2 regions of the Amycolatopsis sp. NPDC051372 genome follow, and region 2 is predicted to be linked to the other one. Evidence: riboswitches for the same ligand, from Rfam matches in the RefSeq annotation. Region 2 holds a riboswitch; the other holds the start of a gene.
What was found. A riboswitch is a leader RNA that binds a small molecule or an ion and turns the genes downstream of it on or off. The one in region 2 is predicted to bind S-adenosylmethionine.

Region 1: another riboswitch for S-adenosylmethionine. It lies ahead of AB0M56_RS30245 (ATP-binding cassette domain-containing protein); the one in region 2 lies ahead of thrC (threonine synthase).

Annotation. Positions count from the first base shown of each region.
Region 1 is NZ_JBFBAF010000022.1:63,108-67,740, reverse strand. Features, by position in the region: gene AB0M56_RS30260 (transglycosylase family protein) at 1-1,034, shown strand, start outside; gene rsmA (16S rRNA (adenine(1518)-N(6)/adenine(1519)-N(6))-dimethyltransferase RsmA) at 1,070-1,909, shown strand; gene AB0M56_RS30250 (TetR/AcrR family transcriptional regulator) at 1,900-2,484, opposite strand; SAM riboswitch class I at 2,874-2,980, shown strand; gene AB0M56_RS30245 (ATP-binding cassette domain-containing protein) at 3,179-4,189, shown strand; gene AB0M56_RS30240 (4-(cytidine 5'-diphospho)-2-C-methyl-D-erythritol kinase) at 4,388-4,633, shown strand, end outside.
Region 2 is NZ_JBFBAF010000005.1:116,143-120,775, reverse strand. Features, by position in the region: gene AB0M56_RS09835 (ComEC/Rec2 family competence protein) at 1-917, shown strand, start outside; gene thrC (threonine synthase) at 942-2,207, opposite strand; SAM riboswitch class I at 2,221-2,354, opposite strand; gene holA (DNA polymerase III subunit delta) at 2,519-3,490, shown strand; gene rpsT (30S ribosomal protein S20) at 3,746-4,006, opposite strand; gene AB0M56_RS09815 (EamA family transporter) at 4,384-4,633, shown strand, end outside.

The DNA of each region.
Region 1 (4,633 bases), on a different contig from region 2:
CGCTGGCGATGAACAAGAGCGTGACCGTCGACGTCGATGGTCACGAGGTCACCGTCCACAGCTACGGCGACACCGTCGGCGAGGTTCTGGAAGACGCCGGCCTTTCCGTCGGCGCCCACGACTCGCTTTCGCCCTCGCCGCAGGCCGAGGTCGGCGACGGCGGCGTCATCAAGCTCGAGCGCGGCCGTCAGCTGAACCTCGTCGTCGACGGTGTGTCCCGCCCGTCCTGGGTGCGCGCGACCACGCTCGGCGAGGCCATGACCCAGCTCGGCATGGCCGACATGATGGGCAAGGGCGCCTGGACCTCGATGCCGGGCACCGGCGAGCTGCCGCTCGAGGGCTCGACCGTGCAGGTCAAGACCCTCAAGCACATCACGCTCTTCGACGGCACCAACGCGCCGCGCCAGGTCGCCACCAACGCGGTGACCACCAAGGAGTTCCTCTCCGACTTCAAGATGAGCCTCGGCCCGGACGACGCGGTCGAGGGTGGTCTGGACGTCTCCCTCAAGGACGGCGCCGAAGTCCACGTCAGCCGCATGGGCGTCTCGATGGTCAACCAGCAGGAGACCATCGACCCCGACGTGCAGAAGGTCGACGACCCGACGCTCGAACAGGGCAAGACCACCGTTCAGGACCCGGGCACCGCGGGCCAGAAGATGGTGACCTACAAGGTCACCAAGAAGAACGGCGAAGAGATCTCCCGCGAGCAGGTCTCGGTGAAGGTCCTCCTCGAGGCCAAGCCGAAGATCCTCAAGGTGGGCACGAAAAAGCCTGCCGACCCGGCGATCGGCGACGGTTCCGCGTGGGACCGCATCGCGGCGTGCGAGGCCGGCGGCAACTGGGCCATCAACACCGGCAACGGCTACTACGGTGGCCTCCAGTTCGACAAGCAGACCTGGGACGCCTACGGCGGCGACCAGTACGCGTCGTACCCGAACCAGGCTTCGCGCGCCCAGCAGATCTCGATCGCCGAGAAGGTCCGCGACGCCCGCGGTGGCTACAGCGCCTGGCCGGTCTGCGGCAAGCGGGCCTGAGTTCCGCGGTTCCCGAGGCTCGGTAGGCTTCCCCGGTGGTTGAACTGCTGGGGCCTGCCGAGATCCGCGGGCTGGCGGACGAGCTCGACGTCCGGCCGACGAAGAAGCTCGGCCAGAACTTCGTGCACGACCCCAACACGGTTCGCCGCATCGTCGAGCTGGCCGGAGTTCAGCCGGGCGACGTCGTCCTCGAGGTCGGCCCCGGACTGGGGTCGCTGACGCTGGGCCTGCTCGACGCCGGGGCCCACGTGGTGGCCGTCGAGATCGATCCGAAGCTGGCGGCGCGGCTTCCGCGCACTGCCGCCGAACGCGCTTCTTCCGTCGCGGATCAGCTGACTGTGGTCGGCGCCGACGCGTTGCGGATCAGCGCGGCCGATCTGCCGGCCGAACCCGTGTCACTGGTGGCGAACCTCCCGTACAACGTCGCGGTCCCCGTCGTGCTGCACCTGCTGGCCGAGCTTCCCTCGCTGCAGCGCGGGATGGTGATGGTCCAGACGGAGGTCGCCGACCGCATGGCCGCCGGTCCCGGCAGCCGCATCTACGGCGTGCCCAGCGTGAAGCTCGCTTGGTACGGGCCGGCGCGCAAGGTCGGCGCCGTGCCGCGGTCGGTGTTCTGGCCGGTGCCGAACGTCGACTCGTCGCTCGTGGCTTTCGAACGCGGCACTCCGGTGGAGGGCGTCGAGCGGCAACGCCTGTTCGAGGTCGTGGACGCCGCGTTCTCCCAACGCCGCAAGACGCTGCGCGCGGCCCTCGCGGGCTGGGCCGGTTCGGCCGATCGCGCCGGCGAGCTCCTCGTGGCGGCCGGAATCGACCCGAAGACGCGCGGCGAGCAGCTCGACGTGCACGACTTCGTCCGGCTCGCGGCTCAAGCCTGAAAGAGCCGACCCAGGTGGTAGTCCAGCGTCGCGAGGACTTCGGGCTGGGTGAAACGGCTGTGCAGGACGTCGAGACCCAGGCCGGTGAAGCCCGCGACCAGCAGGTTGGCCTCGTGCCGCGGCTGGACGCCGGGTGGGAGCACCGCGCGACGCAACAGGCTGGTGAGCAGGTCTTCGATCGGCGTCTCGGCGTGCAGGAACACCTTCGCCAGCGCCGGGTCGCTGTGGGTGCGGCTGAAGTAGGCGCGGTTGACGCGTAGCGACAGTTCGCGCTCGGCGTCCAGCGGGAGCAGCTCCGTGAGAAGAGTCCGGACCACGCCACGCACGCTCTGGTCGACCTGCGCCGCGATGCGGACCTGCGTGCGCTGCTCGCCGCGTTCATGGAGGTAACGCAGCGACAGCACGAGCAGGTTGTGCTTCGTTTCGAAGTAGTACTGCACCAGCCGCAGCGACACGCCTGCCTCGGCGGCCACCTCGCGCATGCTCACGGAGTCGAGCCCGCGTTCGGCCGCGATGCGCCACACTGCCGTGGCGATCTCGCGCCGGCGCTGTTCGTGGTCGACTCGGTGCGCCACGGTCCTCCTCCGCTGTTGTGGTACGATTGTATCCGATACGCGCGTATCACAGCCGGGTGTGACGGACGTCCGGATTCGGCTCGCGGACGGGAGTGGGGTGTCCGGCCGGGAAGACGGAGTGTCTCGCCGTGGCGAACTACCTCGCCGAACCGTCATTTACCCACGCGCGAGCTGCTCCGCGTCGCCCGTGCCGGAATCGGGTCTCCACCAGGGATCGGCAGCGTCCACAGTGGAATAGGTCGCCGGATTCGCCGCGGGGAAGAAATTCGGTGCCGGAGCTTTCGGGGTCCAGGATGTGGCTGCGGGTGTCCCGGTATCCGGGCACCACCACTCGTGTGATCTGCACCAACGCGCTTGCGTTCACCCAATGGGATCGGCTTTACTCAGAATGTCCATCCCGAGCGACTGAGAGACCTGGCTCGCCGAAGTCGCAGCAACCACCCCCCATGGGGCAGGTGCTACAGCCAGGACCGATGGAGGCTGTTTCCGATGCAGAGGGTAGCCCGCCCGCTCCTGTTGACCCGGCGGCGCGTCGTCGATGAAGGTCGCCGCACGGTATGTGCGTGTCGACGCTCCACAGTCATCGCCTGATCTTTTCTACCGCAATTCTGCGCACCGTCCGAAAAGGACGGTAATTCGGTGACGCCCGGCGCGCCCGGAAACGGTGCTGCGCCTCATGCCTGGAGCTCCCTTCGTGATCACTGTCGAAAACGTGTCCAAGTCCTTTCCCCTCAACGGAAATCCGGTCGCCGCGCTGCGTGATGTGAGCGTCGACGTGCAGGCCGGTTCCCTCTTCGGCGTGGTGGGGCCAGCCGGCTCCGGCAAGTCCACACTCGCCCGCTGCATCGCGCTGCAGGAGCGCCCGGACCGCGGTGTCGTGCGGCTCGACGGCCTCAACACCGGTGCGCTCGACGGCCGCCGGCTGCGTGAAGTCCGCCGCCAGCTGGGTGTCGTCGGCACCAAGCCGGAGCTGCTCGCCGAGCGCACCGTCGCCGGCAACATCGCCACCCCGCTGGAGCAGCTCGGCATCGAGGGGCCGCAGCGCAAGACCCGCGTCGGCAACCTGCTCGACCTCGTGGGCCTCACCGCCCGTGCCGCACAGAAGCCGGCCGACCTCACGCCCGGCCAGCTGCGCCGTGTCGCCGTGGCCAAGGCGCTCGCCGCCGGCCCGGCCGTGCTGCTCGCCGACGACCCCACCGCCGGCATCGCACCCGAAGAGGCCGGCGCCGTGCTGGCCGTCCTCGACCGGGCGCGCGCCGAGCTGGGCACCACCGTGCTGCTGACCACTCCGGACGCCGGTGTCGTCCGCCGCGTCTGCGACGACGTCGCGGTGCTCGAAGACGGCGCGGTCGTCGAACGCGGTCACGTGCTCGACCTCATCGCCTCGCCGGGCAGCTGGACCGCGCAGGCGGTGCTGCCGGCGATCGAGACCGCTCGCGCGCAAGCCGCGAAGTACGACCGGTCCGCCGACGTCGTGCTGATCGGCTTCGCGTCCGTCGGCGCCCTGCTGCCCGAGGCGGCCGGCCGTTTCGACGTGGAGGTCGCCACCATCGGCGGCGGACTCACGCGCATCGGCGACACCCCGATCGCCCGTTTCCGCATCGGTGTCCGTGGCGAGCGGGCCGACGCGGCGCTGGCGTGGATCGCCGACCGCGGCGCCCACGTGACGCCGGTCGTGCGGGCCGCGCACAGCGTCGCCGCCTGACCCCAGCCGAACCCGTCGGTGCCGTGAAGGGCCCGCTGAAGGACTCCGATTCCTTCAGCGGGCCCTTCACGGCTCGGTGCGCGGGTCTCGGGGTCCAAGGTTGGCGACGAGGTGTCCGAGAGGTTGGGACAGGCGTCCCGAAAACGGCTGTTTTCTCCTGGTGGGGAGCCCAGGCGCCCGGCCACGTAGGCTTGACGGGTGCTCGCCGTAGTTCCACCACCAGTCACCGTCCGGGTCCCGGCCAAGGTCAACCTGCACCTGGCCATCGGTGACCTGCGCGAGGACGGCTACCACGACTTGGTCACCGTCTTCCAGGCGTTGTCGCTCACGGACGAGGTGACCGTCGCGGCCACCGACGACCCGGGGCTCGAAGTCTTCGGCGAGGGGGAGGGGTCGGTGCCCACCGACGCCACCAACCTCGCCTGGCGCGCGGCCCAGGAGCTT
Region 2 (4,633 bases):
TGGTCATGGTGGTGGTCGCGTTCCGGTTCCGGCGCGCGCGGCTGCTGGTGGCGATGGGGCTGGTGGCGGTGCTGCTGATCGTGGTGCCGCCGCGGGTGCTCTCGCCCGGCTGGCCGCCGAAGGGCTGGGCGATGGTCGAGTGCGACGTCGGCCAGGGCGACGCCGTGGTGCTGGCCACGGCAGAGCCCGGGCGCGCGGTGGTCGTGGACACCGGGCCCGAGCCGGGGCCGGTGGACGAGTGCCTGCGGCGGCTCGGCGTGGAGCGGATCCCGCTACTGGTGCTCAGCCACCTGCACGCCGACCACATCGGCGGGCTGTCGTCGGTGTTCGACGGCCGGGCCGTGGGGGCGATCGCCGTCGGGCCCGGGCGGGCGCCGGCGTGGGCGTGGCAGCAGGTGTCGCAGGAGGCGGCGACGCACCACGTTCCGCTGCTGGAGCTCAGCGATGGGCAGCGGCTCGACTGGCCGGGGCTGTCGCTGGACGTGCTCGGGCCGCGCTACGTCACGGCACGGGCGGCCGCCCTGCAGGACGGCACGATGATCAACAACAGTTCCGTGGTGCTCCGCGCGACCACGGCGGCGGGGAGGGTGCTGCTGACCGGAGACGTGGAACTGGCCGCGCAGGCCGACTTGCTGGCCGAGGGGGTGGATCTGCACGCCGACGTGCTGAAGGTTCCCCACCACGGCTCGCGCTACTCGTTGCCTCAGTTCCTCGAGGCCGTGGGCGCGCGGGCGGCGATGATCAGCGTGGGCGCGGGCAACAGCTACGGGCACCCGGCGAAGTCCACAGTGGACGTGCTGGGCACGTTGGGTGTGCTCGTGACGCGGACCGATGTGGACGGCGACACGGCCGTGCTGCCCGGTGACGGCGGACCTGCGGTGGCGCGCCGGGGTGAGCCGCGCGGACCGCCCCGGTAGGGGAGCGGCCCGCGGGCCCGGCGGTCAGAGGCCGAGGGCCTTGCTCACGGCTTCGGCCGACGGCGGCACGGTGGCCTTGGGGCCGATGCGGCCTTCGACGGCGTCGAGCGTCTTGAGGCCGTCGCCGGTGATGAGCAGCACGGTCTCGGCGTCGGGGTCGATCTTGCCGGCCTCGATGAGCTTCTTGGCGGTCGCGACGGTGACGCCGCCCGCGGTCTCGGTGAAGATGCCCTCGGTGCGCGCGAGCAGCCGGATGCCCTCGACGACCTCCTCGTCGCTCACGTCCTCGATCGCGCCGCCGGTGCGGTTGACGACGTCGAGCACGTAGGGGCCGTCGGCGGGGTTGCCGATCGCGAGCGAGCGGGCGATGGTGTCGGGCTTCACGGGCTGGACCACGTCGTGGCCGGCGCGGAACGCGGCCGAGACGGGGGAGCAGCCGGTGGCCTGCGCGCCGAAGACCTTGTAGGGGCTGGCTTCCACGAGGCCGAGCTGGCCGAGCTCGCGGAAACCCTTGTCCACCTTGGTCAGCTGCGAACCCGACGCGATCGGTACCACGATCTGCTCCGGCAGGCGCCAGCCGAGCTGCTCGGCGACCTCGTAGCCGAGCGTCTTGGAGCCTTCGGAGTAGTAGGGGCGCACGTTGACGTTGACGAACGCCCACGTCGGGTGCTCGCCGGCCAGTTCGGTGGCGAGGCGGTTGACGTCGTCGTAGTTGCCGTCGACGGCGATCAGGTCACCGTCGTAGACGGCGGTGGTGAGGATCTTGGCGCGTTCGAGCGACTTCGGGATCAGCACGACCGACCGCCAGCCGGCGCGGGCCGCGGCGGCGGCCGTCGCGTTGGCCAGGTTGCCGGTCGAGGGACACGCGAGGACCTCGAAGCCGAACTCGCGGGCCGCGGCCAGCGCGACGGCGACCACACGGTCCTTGAAGGAGTGCGTGGGGTTGCCGGTGTCGTCCTTGACCCACAGGGACTTCAGGCCCAGCGCCTTGGCGAGGCGGTCGGCCTTCACCAGGCGCGTGGCGCCGGGTTCGGTGTTCGGGATCTCCTCGACGGTCGAGGGGACGGGAAGGAGCTTCTTGTAGCGCCAGATGTTCTTGGGGCCGGCCTCGATGTCTTCGCGGCGCACGCGGCCGAAGTCGTAGGCGACCTCGAGTGGCGAGAAGTCCTCGGCGGAGACGAACTCCGGGGCGAGCGGCTGCCGGTGGCCCTCTTCCTTCGAAACCAGTTCGACTGCCGGACCGAGGTCCAGGGTCTTCTTGGTGGAGGTCGTGCCGAGGGTAACGGTCATCGCGAGGTTCCTTTCCTCATCTGCCCCGCAAAAGCGGGCCGGAATTGGCACCGTGGTCGTCAGCTATCCCGCAAATTCGGGAAGACAGGCTGTACGCCGGTTGCCGGGGCTTCGTCGGGCCGTTCCCTCTGCCCCTCTGGATGAGCGGTGTTCAGTTGTCGGCGCGCCGCTGTGAATCTGGTGGAGTGTGAATCTGGTGGAGCTGGGCGCTGCCTCGGGTACACCGTACGACATGGCGATCACCTCGTGCCACGGTGGCGGCGCAGATCACCGCGGCGGGCGCGTGGCCGAGCGGGTGAGAGGATGGCGGGGTGACCACCGCACCCGCGCCGCTCCACCTCGTCCTCGGTGAGGAAGAACTGCTCATCGAGCGGGCTGTCCGCTCGTCGCTGGATGCCGCGCGGGCCGTGGACTCGACGGCCGAGATGACGCGCAACCGGGTGTCCGAACTCACACCGCCCGTGCTCGCCGAGCTGGTGAGTCCCTCGCTGTTCAGCGAGGGACGGGTCATCGTGCTCGACTCGGCGCAGGACATCTCGCAGGAGCTGGCGGACGCGGTGATGGCCTACCTCAAGGCGCCCGCCGACGGGATCGTGCTCGTGGTCGTGCACAACGGCGGCGGCCGCAGCAAGGCGGCCAAGGCGCTGCCCGCGGCGCTGAAAAAGGCGGGCGCGGAGATCACCGAGTGCCCGAAGCTGACGAAGCCCGCCGATCGGGAGTCGTTCGTGCGCAACGAGGTGCGCCGCGTCGGCGGCAAGATCGATGCGGCGGGGGTGATGGCGCTGATGGACACCGTCGGCTCCGACCTGCGCGAGCTGTCCTCCGCGGCGACGCAGCTCGTCGCCGACACCGGTGGCGTGGTCGACGAGCAGGCCGTGCGCCGCTACCACACCGGCCGCGCCGACGTGACCGGCTTCGCCGTGGCGGAGAAGGCCGTGGGCGGCGACCGCGCGGCGGCCCTGGAGTCGCTGCGCTGGGCCATGCAGCTGGGCGTGCCGCACGTCCTGGTCGCCGACGCCCTCGCGGACGCGGTGCGCACGATCGCCCGCGTGTCCGCCGCGGGCCGCGGCAACCCGAACCAGATGGCCGGCGAGCTGGGCATGCCGCCGTGGAAGATCCGCAAGGCGCAGGGCCAGTCACGCGGCTGGGGCCAGGACGGCCTCGCCACCGCGATGCGCGTGGTCGCCCGCCTGAACGCCGAGGTCAAGGGCGTGGCGGCCGACGCCGACTACGCCCTGGAACGCGCGGTCGTCGAGGTCGTCGCCGCCAAGGGTGAACGCTGACGCTGCTCGGCGGGCAGGGCTCGGGCCACCGGCACAGGGCCTGAGGCACAGCAGCCGCGAGATGGCCGGGCGGGACCGCTGGTCGGGTGTGCAGACTTCGCAACAGCCACCGCCGGCCGATCGACCGTGGCCGGGTTTTCTCAACGCAAAGGCACGCTGCTCACGGGGAGCGGGAGAGCGGGAGAGCGCACGAAAAAGCCCGGCGACCAGTCGGTCACCGGGCCCTTTCAGGACTGGCAGGGTGCTGCGATCAGCTCAGAGCTGGTTCGCGCGCTTCGCGAGAGCCGACTTCTTGTTGGCGGCCTGGTTGGCGTGGATGACGCCCTTGGTGACAGCCTTGTCGAGCTTGCGGGCGGCGTCGCGCTGGAGTTCGAGGGCCTTGGTCTTGTCGCCGGAGTCGGCGGCCTCACGGAACTTGCGGATCGCGGTCTTCACCGAGGAGCGGATCGCCAGGTTGCGCTGACGGGCCTTCTCGTTGGTGGTGATGCGCTTGATCTGGGACTTGATGTTGGCCATGAAGGCGTCCTGCTTTCGTCTCGGTGAAGGTCGCTGCCGCGTCGAAGTGGCTCCGGGCGCCTGGCGTGAAGACAGACGCGGCCGGGTTTCCTCCCTGACGGAATGCCGCACGGCAACGACGAGAAAGCCTAACAGGCCTGCTCGCGGGCCCCTCGAGCGGCCCGGAGTGATCGGTTCGGTTACGGTGAGGACCGTAGTGCCTAGGGTTCCGCTGCCGGCCCGCCGCACCAAAGCAAGACAAGACGCAAGACAACCAGGGCCGGCGGGACAGGTCCGAGCGGCACCATCGGTGCGGCCCGGCGCCCGCCGTTCATCTGACGGGACAAAAGCCTGGAGGACCCGGCCTTCCGCGTGCGCGGAAGATCCGAAGGGGTCCGGTGAACACCACAGCTCTGTCGTTCGTCCTCATCGCCGCCGTCGTGCACGCGGGGTGGAACCTCGCCGCGAAGCGCGTCACCTTCGGCGGGCCGCGGTTCGTGTGGCTGTACTACACCGTCTCCGCCGTGGTGCTGCTTCCCGTGGTCATCACGGCACTCCTGGTCGAACACGAACGTCCACAGTGGACGTGGCTGCTCGCTGCCGGGGTGACGGCCGTGCTGCACGTGGCGTACGGCACGGTGCTGCAGC